Regions from separate parts of the Paenibacillus sp. UMB4589-SE434 genome, predicted to be linked through region 1. Evidence: riboswitches for the same ligand, from Rfam matches in the RefSeq annotation. Region 1 holds a riboswitch; each other region holds the start of a gene.
The links. A riboswitch is a leader RNA that binds a small molecule or an ion and turns the genes downstream of it on or off. The one in region 1 is predicted to bind cobalamin.

Region 1 (4,220 bases):
GCGATCTGCGATCTGTTCCAGTTGGAGCTTAGACATAATATGATCCACGATCAGCCCGCTGTCTTCGCGTTCACTGCCAAACCAGGATTGATAGGGAAATCTGCCCATTTCAACAATATCCCGCACCGTGAAATGCACAGGCGGCAAAGCTTCCTGCTGCAGCACTGCCATAAGACGGGATAATTCCTTTCGCTTATAAGCATGAATGGCTTTTCCATAAATGGATACCGCGCCCTTTGACGGTGTCTCTGCATTAGACAGCAGGGATAACAGCGTTGATTTGCCGCTGCCATTAGGGCCGATAATGCCCAGCCATTCACCTGCTTGAACAGAGAGCGAGACATCATGCAGCACTTGTCGGCCGCCATAGCTATGATACAATCCAGCAGCAGCAATGACAGGGACTTCGGTCACAGCATACGGTATGCTTGACGTGTAATCACTAGCATTAGCGCCGTCAGAGCTGGTATTAGATTCGATCTTTCCTTTGGACTCCGACATACCTGCTGTTTTTAACGTCACACTCCCTGGGCCTTGATGTTGATGTGCCATTAGCGCCTCACTCCCCCCGTCTCACCTTTTTGTTGCGTATCAATAAATAAGCAAAGAATGGTGCACCGATAAAGGCAGTGACAACACCCAGCGGAATTTCCGTAGGTGCCAGCGCTGAGCGCGCAATCGTATCTGCCCACATCACGTATATACCACCGCCCAAAGCTGACATCGGCATAAGCAATCTATAATCAGGTCCTACGATAAGTCGAAGCATATGAGGGACCACCAGTCCTACGAACCCGATGACTCCGGATACAGAGACAGCCCCTGCCGTTACTAACGTTGCAGTTAACAGCACGATCCATTTGGTCCGCTCTACGTCCAATCCCAGATGGGACGCCTGTCGCTCGCCAAGGGCAAGCAGATTGAGCTGCCGTGTATAAGCACACAACACAATAAAGGTTACTGCAAAGTAAGGGGCAATTACATAAATATAAGGCCAGCCTCTTAAAGCCAAACTCCCCATTACCCAAAACAAAATTTCATTGATCGTCTGCTTGGACATAGCTACCATAAAGGACACAATAGCCCCTAGAAATGCATTGGTCACCACACCCGACAGTATTAGGGTCTCGATCGGAATTTTGCCATTTTCCCTTGCCATTCGCAAGACAACAATAAGCGTAAGTACTCCCGTTACAAATGCAACAACTGGTATTGTCCATTGTCCGAAGAAGGCGTACTGCAGCCCAAAATAAATAAGCAGCGCTGCACCAACTGAGGCTCCAGATGATACCCCCAATGTATAAGGATCTGCTAATGGATTACGCAGCACCCCTTGAAACGCGGTCCCCGCAATGCCTAACGAGGCCCCTACCAAAACAGCCAGCAGCACACGCGGGAAACGAACATTCATCATTATTTGAGCAGAAGCATCATCCCATGTAACTGGAACCTGATCCCCGATCCAAGGAAGGTGGTGCAGCAAAATACGTGTAATCTCGCCAAATGGCATATGTACGGAACCGATTGCAAGACATCCTACAACGGACAAAAGGAGCAGCAATATGCCTGCTCCTCCTGCGATTGTGATGTGTCGCCACGTTAAACGCGATGTTCGGTTGATGTTATTCATCATGCCTCATCCCATCTTAAGTTGCTCATCTTGGTGTAATCTCTCAACAATTGTGGTATTACTTGATTAAATCTGGATAGATGGCTTTTGCAATGATCTTGAGTCCTTCCGCTACACGAGGTCCCGGACGGCTAATCAAGTTCGAGTCAACGCCAATGACCTGGTTGTTCTTGATTGCGTTAATGTTTTCCCAGCCCTTGCGTCCACGTATAATCTCTTCAAGCGTCTTGTTTGTAGCCGAATCTACAATACCTTGCGTGAACATGATTACATCTGGGTTGCTCTTAATGATGTTTTCTTCATTGATCTGAACCCAGCCTTGCGCATCCGCTGCTACGTTTACGCCACCTGCCAGCTCGATCAATTCATTCATAAACTCGCCGCTGCCAACCGTCCAGCCTGGTGAGAACTCAATATATACTTTTTTCTTCTCCGTTACATCTTTAACAGCCGTTTGGATATCGTCACGTGTCTTTTTCATGCCCTCTACAATATCTTTCGCTTGCTGCTGACGGTCCGTAATCAGACCATACAATTCGATATTTTTAAGTACATCATCAAATGATTTAGGTTCTACTTTAAATATCGTAATTCCCAAATCACGGAACTTCTTCACCACATCTTCTTTCATGGAGATGCCGGTAAATACGATATCAGGCTTTGCTGCGATAATGGCCTCTTCGTTAGGCTTCATAATGCCGCCCATTTTAGCTTTAGTCTTCGCTGCTTCCGGGTAGTCATCATAATCAGATACCCCTGCAATCTGGCTATCCAGCCCTAAAGCAAACAGGGATTCTGTCTCTGCAGGAGACACCGACACAATACGCTCAGGAGCTTTGTCAAACTTAAACTCTTCTCCTGTTACATCCTTCACTGTTAACGGATATGTAGTCTTTAAGGCATCAGTAGATGTCTCTGTTCCCGTCTGTTCCTGCTGCTTGTCTGGTGCTGGTGTGCCTTCTTCCTTAGCTCCGCCACAAGCAGCGAGGCTTACAGCCAACACGCATACCATCAAAGCTGCTAAAGTACGATTCCACCATGGTTTCATGAATAAATCTCCCCTTATCTTGACAAATAACTTGTTCTCATTCCAGAAACGGTCAGCGCATTTCAGCATCGCTCTTTCGCTCTTCGGATATTGTTAACTATTCCCTACCACATAATAAAATCCCTATTCCACAACATAGCGGGAATAGGGATCTGATCGACTGACATCGTACAGCAGAAGCTTATCGCAGTCAGCTGTCGACATATGCCTCGGATTCATGTCCGCACACATATATCGTCGCTAACAAGCGACCGATAGGAGTTGACGTTGGTCCTTTCCGCGAAGGATTGTTGCTCGTCACGTCTTCTGGCAGGTTTCCTGACTTACGGAATTCATGATGACTATTCCTCCCCATCAGGGTCGGACATTAGCTCATCATAGGGTAACTCCGTTATACAGTGGCGGGACCGTGCCGGAATTGCACCGGCTTCCCTATTACCTGTCTCCTTGCATCTGGGACAGGACCTGAAGACGTCATATACACTTGTCCGTTCCAATTGTGAACTTAATGATTGATTATAGGTGAACAACAGAGGGATAGCAAGTTACATATTTCGCAATCCTACCTTTTCCATCTGGCTCATACGTAGATTGATCTCACCTATCAAGTAATTCTCATGGAAATGTATGATGCCAACAAAGCACTACACAAGCGGCTCTGTCCGCAGGAATCGCCACTGCCTGCCCCACCGCTGCGCGATGATGATATACCCGCCTCCAGTTGGCACTGTCATGTCCCAGAATGATGCCTCTGGCCAAGCAAGTGTGTACAAGCTGCGCACCACTCCACCGTGTGTCACGATCAAAATGTCCTTAAGGGGGACACTCCTCGGTGAACGGAATGTTCTGCGTACTTTGGAGCATCGGGACACCCATGGTTTACTTCCCTTAGAAGGGGAGCGGACTAACGCGCTTGCCAGAATCGCTTGCCATGCGTCTGCTGTACGTGCTTCAAAGCTGGACCACGACTCCCCGCCTGGCGGGACAACCGCCTCCATGTTGTCCAGCCAGGCGCGATAGTGGTCGTCCGCTTGCAAGTCGCTGTATGTCAGGCCTTCCCATTGGCCGAAATCAAGCTCGCGCAAGCGCTCATCAAACACGGCCCGCTGTGCGCCGTGTGGGCACACCTGCGCCAAGGTGCTCACGCACCGGCGCATATCGCTCGCGAATGCGAGCGGACGCCGCGCTGCCAGCTTGCGGCGCAGCGGGCGTAAAGCCGCTCCGGCCTCAGGCAGGAGCGGCACGTCCGAGCGGCTGACATACCGCCGCTCGACATTAGCGCGCGTCACACCGTGGCGCGCAACATACAGTCGCACCAGCACAGGGGTGCGACGATTGCCGGCTGTGCCCCTATTGCGGGCTAAGCCTTTATGTAGAGCCTCACTCCTGTCACACGCCATTTGCTTACTGCGAGTCGCACTTTGGCTAACCGCGGAGCTTCTACCGCTCAACACACGTTTGCCTGGTGACTTACGACAGCCACGTGCTGAACATCGGGTAAACGCTATGCTATTGCCACCTGTCGTTGCATCCCTTGCCTCA
Region 2 (4,220 bases), on a different contig from region 1:
CTTTAGCCTTTTCGACCGCTTTGCGCTCTTCCATTTTCTGCGTCAGCTTGGACAAATTCTGTTCAAGCTTGCGTATTTCCCTGCCTTTGGCAATCGTCACTTCAACCATAGGAATAAACGACTTCTCATCAAGCGGCTTCACCAGATAACCAAGCGCTCCGACAGCGGATGCCTTTTCGATTGTTTGTTTGTCGCTGAATGCGGTCAGCAGTACAATCCCGCCCGCCAGCTGTTCTGAAATGATTCGTTTACCCGCCTTTAGACCATCTAGAATGGGCATTTGCACATCCATGATCACCAAGTCGGGCAGATGCTTTTTACATAATTCGATAGCCTCAAAGCCATCGGAAGCTTCGCCTACAACATTGTAGCCCGCCTCTTCCAGCATCTCACGAATATCCATCCTTGTAATAGGTTCATCGTCGACTATTACAATTTTTCCATTCATGTGTCACGCACCTCGTTGTCTGCCGTATTTGCTTGTCTCTTGAACGCCCCTTAGGAGGATGTCATTACGCTTCCAAATAATGTTGAAGCGCCTCTACGCCTATGTCCTCTATCGTTGAGACTTCAAAAATCGCTTCTACACCCGCCGCCTGTAAATGTGCTCTCGCTTGTGCCACCTCATCACGGGATTGTGCCAGTTCTACTTTTGTCACAATTCCAATCACCGGCTTGGCAAAAACGGTAGCAAAAGCGGGCGGGAAATAACTTTCTTCCTTCGTGCAATCTTGCACAAGCCCAATCACGTCTGCATCGACACTAGAGACAAGCAGCATCTTGTACAAATAACGATTCTCGATGCACTCCCCCGGCGTATCGATCGCTTGCTCGAAGCTCTCGACAGCCTGTGTCTTCTTATAAGCAATTGCCTGACCGTGCAGCTTCTGGCACAGTGTTGTCTTACCTGAGCCTGTGCTTCCGGCAAAAATAATTTTCTTCATCGCAGCTTCTTCTCCTACGTTCTCGTAATCTTCGCAGCCGAGAAGCCAATAATATGTTGTAGTCCCAGCAGGACTTCACTTACTGCGGATTCGACGGATGATACATCCCCCGTGACAACCAGAGATCCGCTGAATCGGTCAACAAAGCCAATCTGAACGCCAGCCGCCTTCGTTGCAATATCAGCCGCAATAATAGAAGCCTCACTTGGCGTAATGGTCATAATGCCGATGGCATCTCTTGCCTCGCTTCCCAATCCGAGCTTCTTGTAAATGTCCGGATTCGGATTCGCGATAATATGAGCCAGCGTAACCTGTTTACCAGGCACATATTCTTGAATAACTCGTTGTTTCTCATTGTGTTGGTCCATACTCTCATCCCATCTCATGTCAGTGACACTTGAAATAGCTGTAAAAAAACATAAAGACCCCTTAAAAGTTCACACGGAAATTTTAAGAAGCCTCTTCGCTTTTATTTGTATGCAACACGCCGTTGTGTTACTTTTACTATATTTTAACCTGCAAGCGTTGTCAATATCATTACATCTGAAACTTCATTCCAATTTATGATTGATACATTTTGTTCAAAATTTCAACGACGTCAGCAGCAGTAGGTACACGTGGGTTAGTGGCCGTGCATCCGTCTTGCAATGCGCCTTCTGCAATGGCCCCGCGCATCTCTTCCAGCGCTGCTCGTTCCACGCCGCACTCTTGTAGTGTCTGCGGCATTTTTAATTGCTTCTGCAACTGCTTGATCGCTTGAATCAGACTGCGCACGCCGCTCTTGGCATGTGGTGCAGTCAATCCCAATATGCTGGCGATTTCCGCGTATCTAACCGCTGCAGCGTTGCTCTCTTCTTTACCGTAACCCGGCTTGTAGTCTGCATTATAGGCAATGACATGCGGCAGCAGCAGCGCATTCATGCGTCCGTGCGCAATCTTGAATTTCGCTCCGGCCACATGTGCAATTCCATGGTTAAGCCCGAGCGACGTAATATTAAACGCCATCCCTGCCAGGCAAGAGGCATTGTGCATTTTCTCGCGTGCCTCTAGATCGTTGCCATCCTGATAAGCACGTGGCAAATAAGCCAATACGAGTTTGATCGCCTTTTCCGCCAATGCATCGGAAATGTCGTTTGCTTTTGTAGACACATATGCTTCAATAGCATGTGTCAGTACATCCATGCCCGTATCAGCGGTGATGAAGTCGGGCACACTTTTGACCAGCTCTGGGTCCAATATTGCTTCTTGCGGCAGCATGTCATCGGAAACCAAAGGATATTTAATATTTTTCTCTTTGTCGCTGATGACGGAGAACGATGTCACCTCTGAGCCTGTCCCGCTAGTTGTCGGAATGGCTACAAATGGCATGTCATGCTGATCCAGCAATTTGTGGGCGAACAGCTTCATTGCCTTAGCTGCATCTATAGCAGATCCACCACCAATTGCAATCATCAGGTCCGCTTGAAACGCGCCGAGCGCTTCCACACCTTCTGTCACAATCTCAACGGGAGGATCTGGAACAATGTTGCTGAAAATGTATTGTTCGTTGCTGTCATGCAGTCGTTCGAACAGCAGGTTAATCATCCCCGACTTCACCATAAATGGATCTGTGACTACGAAGATCCGTCTATTTCTCCACTCTGACAGGCGATCCAGTGCACCTTGTCCCAGATAGATGTCCGTTTTCATTGAAATTTTGTCCATGTAAGGCACCTCCATGAAATTATTGGAAACAAAAAAAGAGACTTTCAAAGGGATACGTTCCCTTCAAAAGCCTCTTTGCTTGTATTATCATGTGCACGCCATTGTGCAGCAATCATTAAATTGTCTATCTCAACTGTACACTGTAACACCGATATTCGTCAACCGAATCTCAACTGCTACGCAATAGCATATAGGTGATCTTGTATAAAAAAGGGGCATGCACACCATTGTGCACCTTGTTCTTCTGCCTTGAAGAACCTCCCGCTTGACAAGCTATACTCCATTGTACAAGTTCGGCGGCGAGCACCTGGCCTTGCTAACATCAGTGTCAGCAGCCTGCTTACAACGTAAAAAAGCCTAGCGAGGCATCAATCGTCACTAGACTTGTAAACTAGTCACTTTCGCCTCGAAATGACTAGCCAGACAAAGTTACTAGGCAAACGACCTGACTTAAGACCGAATATTCGATCTATTACAGTGGCGGGACCGTGTTGGATTTGCACCAAACTTCCATTACCTATAACTTTTTCTATTGTACATGACGTGAATGGGCGTCCATTCGACATTATTATAGCACAATCTAACAGTTTGGCAATATGTAACGGCATAAATGAGGCTGCTAAAATGCTGAATACGAAACGAAGAGATTAACATGTAAGCATCAGTCATCCAAACTGATTGCACTTCTCTGTAAACCAAAAGATATCTTCTTCGCTAACAACAATGCCATGCGCGGCTCTGCATGCAGGGTCGGGATGTTACATAACCATAACAGTCTTCCGAAGCTCAAATTAGTACCAACTTTGCTTCTCCAGTTCTGTCACCCTGTGTGATTGTCATATGAATAACTAGACAACCTTCTTCATTCTATGCCCGATGGGAAAGGAGATTTGATGTGGATGCCGCTGTGTTGATGCGTATTTGGCGTGGGGGCTGGGTAACATTTTTAATTGTCGCTGCTTTAGCAGGCAGTTATTTTATCCTTCCGCTTATCTACCCGTTTCTATTCGCTTGGCTTATTGCACTGATGCTGAACCCACTCGTCAACGGCATGACGGATAAGCTGCGCATTCCGCGTTGGCTTAGTGTAACAATTGCATTGACGGTATTTATTACTGGTATGCTCACTGTAGCAGCGGCTGTCGTGACGCGTATCGTCAAAGAGATCATTACGCTGTCCCAGACGATTCAACAATATTTGGATGTATGGCGGTCTATTTTTATAAATCTGGTGGACAATGAAGAGGTACAATCCTTTATACGAACGATTAATTCCTTATATGTGGACAATCCAAACATCCAAGATACGATTAACAGCAACATCAAAAAAACGACGGAAACCGTTACAGATACAATTACCTATTTGGTCAGTAGTTTCCTAAACGGTATCGTCCTCTTCTTATCCAGCCTGCCTAATATCGCGACTATTTCTGTTGTGGTCATATTAGCAGCCTTCTTTATTAGCAAGGATTGGAAGAGGTGGATCGTAATCGCTGCTGATCTCATACCCGAACGTGTCCGCAAGCCGATTCGTACTATTTGGTCCGATTTAAAAAAAGCATTGTTTGGTTA
Region 3 (4,220 bases), on a different contig from region 1:
GAACTTGGTAATCAGATAACAGAAGCCTATCAAGAAGAATCTATTGTTGTCCTTACAGTATGGGGATGGGATGAGGGAGTGAAAGGACAGATTGTCCAATTGGACTCTCGTACAGGTAAAGTACATGTAAATCAAGAAGGTGCAACGATTAAGGTTCCGTTTATGGATATTATGAGTCTGGATTATCCAAGAGACTAAGTCTGAATCCAATGTGCGATCAGGTCGGATAGTGGAAAATGATAGAATGATCGTTGAATAGTGGCTTGAACTAAAAATCAGTGTATGGGAGCTGATTCGTTGAACAACATAAGCAAAGCTATCATACTCGCTACAAAAGCTCACGATGGACAAGTGGACAAAGGCGGTAATCCCTACATACTGCATCCGCTTCGTGTCATGTTGAAAATGAAAAGCGAGGAAGAAAAAATTGTAGCGGTTCTGCATGATGTTCTAGAGGATACCGAGCTCAATAGCAAAGAATTACTTGAGCTCGGATTATCCGAAGATGCAGTATTTGCAATTGAATGTCTGACTAGGCATAAAGATGAATCGTATATCGAGTTCATTCAGCGTTTGAAATCTGTTCCCGTTGCTAGAAGCGTTAAGATTGCAGATATTATGGATAACATGAACTTATCAAGAATTGAGTCGCCGACTGAACAAGATTATATAAGAAATTTGAAATATCAAAAAGCGCTAGACGAGCTGCTGTCAGATTAAATCAAAGCTATTAACAACTCTTGTGCAGCATAACGGTTCTTACCTCAAAGTGCAATGCAACATACGTCCTGTTATTACTTAGTTTTTCGTTAAGGGTACGGTAGCGGATGCCCCTAGTTAAATTTGCAAGCCTGCTGACGGCTATAAGTATTTTTAGTTATGGGGCTTGGTGAAGATGAATAAAATGAAATGGATTTTGGGAAGACGAATCAGCCCAAGACGCGAGAAAATTTTGTTTATTTGATTAATTTAATTGTATTTACCTCTATTCCGATAAATACACTAGATAATAAAAGCTTGTCATTTGTTCATGCAGCAGATATAATCAGGACAATTGGTTACGATAACCAACGCAATTGAATAGATGAGAACAGGTGCTTTGGGTAACGTCAAAGCTTAATAGGGAAGTCGGTGCAATACCGACGCGGTCCCGCCACTGTAACAGCTGAGATGCAGCTAACTATGCCACTGGTCTTGATGATCGGGAAGGCAGTTGACATCGATGAGGTTGAAGCCAGGAGACCTGCCCGTTCTGACGACACTGCATAACCTACGGGAGATAGGGAGGTGTTACGTGAACACGGATGTTCCTTCATAAGGCTTGATGGCTGGCATAGAACCAGACCGAGGAAAGCTTTATGTATCGCGGATAATCTTGGTGTTTAACTGCTGTCATATGCGTATAATACGCAAGACTGCATTCGTCTGACGTAAGCAGATAGAATGTAAGAGGTAGTTGAATTCAAGGAGCTATACGCACATCTGATGTTGTTCTTTGACATGACGTTTACGGGCATTGCTATCTTTGTATGCAAAGATAGCAATGCCCTTTTTTGTGTTTTCGAAGACGTAACGACGTAATGACGTAACAGCAAATTATAATTTGACATTCAATTTGGGGAGGCTGCAACAATGGGTCAATTAAACACTAGTGTCATCGGATATCCTCGTATCGGGTACAATCGTGAATGGAAAAAAGCTTTGGAACAATATTGGGGAGGCAAAACTTCTTCTGCACAATTGGAAACGGAGTTAAACCGTATTGAAGCAGAGCGTCTTACGACGTTGGTTGACGCCAAGCTGTCTTATGTTCCTGTGCAAGATTATACGTGGTACGATCACGTACTGGATACTGCAGTTATGTTTGATATTATCCCTGAACGTTTCCGTCATGAGTTTGCCGATCAGTTGGACACATTGAAGTCATCACAAAGTGATGCTGCTGGTACACCCCAAGCGATAATAGATGTTACATTTGGCATGGCGCGCGGTACTGCACAATCAACTGCATGCGAGATGACAAAATGGTTTAATACCAACTATCATTACATCGTTCCAGAATGGGAAGACCGTGCACCTGAACTGTTGTATAACCATCCGGTAGCAGCAGTACGCCGTGCGAAGCAGGCGGGAAGTGTGGACGTGTCCGTATGGAAGCCAGTCCTCGTCGGACCTTATACATTTGTTCGCTTAATGAAAGGAATTGCTGCGGCCGATCGTGCTGCTGTCGCAAAACAGTTTGCTGTCGTATATGGCGAAGTGCTTGTTGCTCTTGCTGCTGAAGGGGTTACAAATGTTCAGTTGGATGAACCTGGATTCGTGCTGCCGATGAATAAAGAAGAATGGGTAGCCGTCAAAGAGATATACACATATCTTCGTGCACAGTCTCCATCCCTCTCCATTTGGGTGCAAACTTACTTTGAAAGCGTATCTGACTATGAATCGTTTGTAGAGCTGCCAGTTGACGTACTTGGTCTCGATCTTGTACATGGAAAAGCGCGTAACCTGGAGGCAATTCAAAAACTTGGATTCCCTGCTGATAAGCGCATTGCTCTTGGCGTCATCGATGGACGCAACATTTGGAAGACCGATCTTGCCGCAGTGACAGAGCTGTTGACACAATATGTGAAGCCTCAAGTACCAGCTGAACGTTGGATCGTGCAGCCGTCCTGCAGCTTGCTGCATGTTCCATTGACGTTAAGCAGCGAGACTGAGCTTCCAGAATATGTACGTACGATCTTAACCGGAGCGGATGAGAAGCTGGTTGAACTCGAACTTCTGGCCCAGCATCTCGCGAATCCTACGGCGGACACGGAAGCTGGTATCGTTGCCAGTGCGCAAGCTGTTGCTGAATGGCGCAGCTTGCCAGAACGCAACCGCCCGCAGGTGAAAGAAGAATTATTACGGATTCAGTCGTCTGAGGAAGCGTGGACACGTGTTCCGTTCTCCGAACGTCTGGCATTACATCAAGCTCGCTGGTCCAACCTCCCGCTGCTGCCTACAACTTCAATCGGGAGTTTGCCGCAGACAGCTGAAGTTCGTAAAGCTCGCTTAAAGTTCCGCAAAGGCGAGTGGAGTGAGGCTGCATACACAGCGTATTTGCAAGCCGAAATGAAACGATGGATTGATATTCAAGAACAAATTGGTATCGATGTGCTTGTTCATGGTGAATTTGAACGTACAGATATGGTAGAGTACTTTGGTGAGAAGTTGGAAGGGTTCGTATTTACCAAGAACGGTTGGGTGCAATCTTACGGTTCGCGCTGCGTGAAGCCGCCTGTATTGTACGGGGATGTAGCATTTGTGGAAGCGATGACGGTCGTCGAGACGGAATATGCCCAATCCCTTACCAGCAAACCGGTAAAAGGAATGTTAACAGGACCAGTGACCATCTTGAATTGGTCGTTCGTACGCGATGATATTTCACGTGAGGAAGCAGCCTACCAATTGTCATGGGCTCTTCGTCAAGAGATTCAAGCTTTGGAAGAAGCGGGCATTGGCATGATTCAGGTCGATGAGCCAGCGGTCAAAGAGGGTATGCCGCTGCATCCAGATGACAAGCAAGGATACCGTGAATGGACGGTTAAAGCGTTCCGCCTGACGACAAGTGGCGTAAAACCGGAGACGCAGGTGCATACACATATGTGTTACTGTGATTTCTCGGATATGGTCGACTTGATCCGGGAAATGGATGCAGATGTCATCTCCGTAGAAACAGCACGCAGCGGAGGAGACATCGTAGAAGTATTCGCTAAGCATCAATATGAGCTGGGTATCGGGCTTGGTGTCTATGATATTCACAGTCCGCGCATACCTGCTACAGCAGAAATGGCTTCCTTTATCGAATCGGTACTACAAGTGATGCCTGCACGTACCTTCTGGATTAATCCAGACTGCGGTTTGAAGACTAGAAATGAGCAGGAAACGATCGCTGCATTGTCTAATATGGTTAAAGCAGCGGAGCAAGCTCGTGAACATTTAACGACCAAGAACTCCTAATTAATAAGCTAGAATTAACTTAACGCCGTGTTGCGTACGCTGCAATAGACAACAATCCTAATGATGGAATGAGGGACTCGAGTGTCTATAATAGTGCAGCGTATGCGGACACGGCTTTATCACGTGATTACACATATATTGTTTTTATAATTTAAATCTAAATATATGGAATTAGACAATAAAGGCTCTCAAGACAGCTAATTTGTGCTATAATATAATTG

Region 2: another riboswitch for cobalamin. It lies ahead of QP775_RS15730 (1-propanol dehydrogenase PduQ); the one in region 1 lies ahead of QP775_RS19045 (ABC transporter substrate-binding protein).
Region 3: another riboswitch for cobalamin. It lies ahead of metE (5-methyltetrahydropteroyltriglutamate--homocysteine S-methyltransferase); the one in region 1 lies ahead of QP775_RS19045 (ABC transporter substrate-binding protein).

What each region holds. Positions count from the first base shown of each region.
Region 1 covers NZ_JASOYK010000006.1:65,787-70,006, reverse strand. The annotation lists gene QP775_RS19055 (ABC transporter ATP-binding protein) at 1-552, opposite strand, end outside; gene QP775_RS19050 (FecCD family ABC transporter permease) at 560-1,630, opposite strand; gene QP775_RS19045 (ABC transporter substrate-binding protein) at 1,689-2,678, opposite strand; cobalamin riboswitch at 2,970-3,162, opposite strand; gene QP775_RS19040 (histidine phosphatase family protein) at 3,323-4,220, opposite strand, start outside.
Region 2 covers NZ_JASOYK010000004.1:100,879-105,098, reverse strand. The annotation lists gene QP775_RS15745 (ANTAR domain-containing response regulator) at 1-448, opposite strand, end outside; gene QP775_RS15740 (EutP/PduV family microcompartment system protein) at 513-944, opposite strand; gene QP775_RS15735 (BMC domain-containing protein) at 959-1,312, opposite strand; gene QP775_RS15730 (1-propanol dehydrogenase PduQ) at 1,506-2,648, opposite strand; adenosylcobalamin (AdoCbl) riboswitch at 3,035-3,186, opposite strand; gene ytvI (sporulation integral membrane protein YtvI) at 3,544-4,220, shown strand, end outside.
Region 3 covers NZ_JASOYK010000001.1:1,738,202-1,742,421, reverse strand. The annotation lists gene QP775_RS07095 (YolD-like family protein) at 1-198, shown strand, start outside; gene QP775_RS07090 (GTP pyrophosphokinase) at 298-720, shown strand; cobalamin riboswitch at 1,076-1,265, shown strand; gene metE (5-methyltetrahydropteroyltriglutamate--homocysteine S-methyltransferase) at 1,633-3,999, shown strand.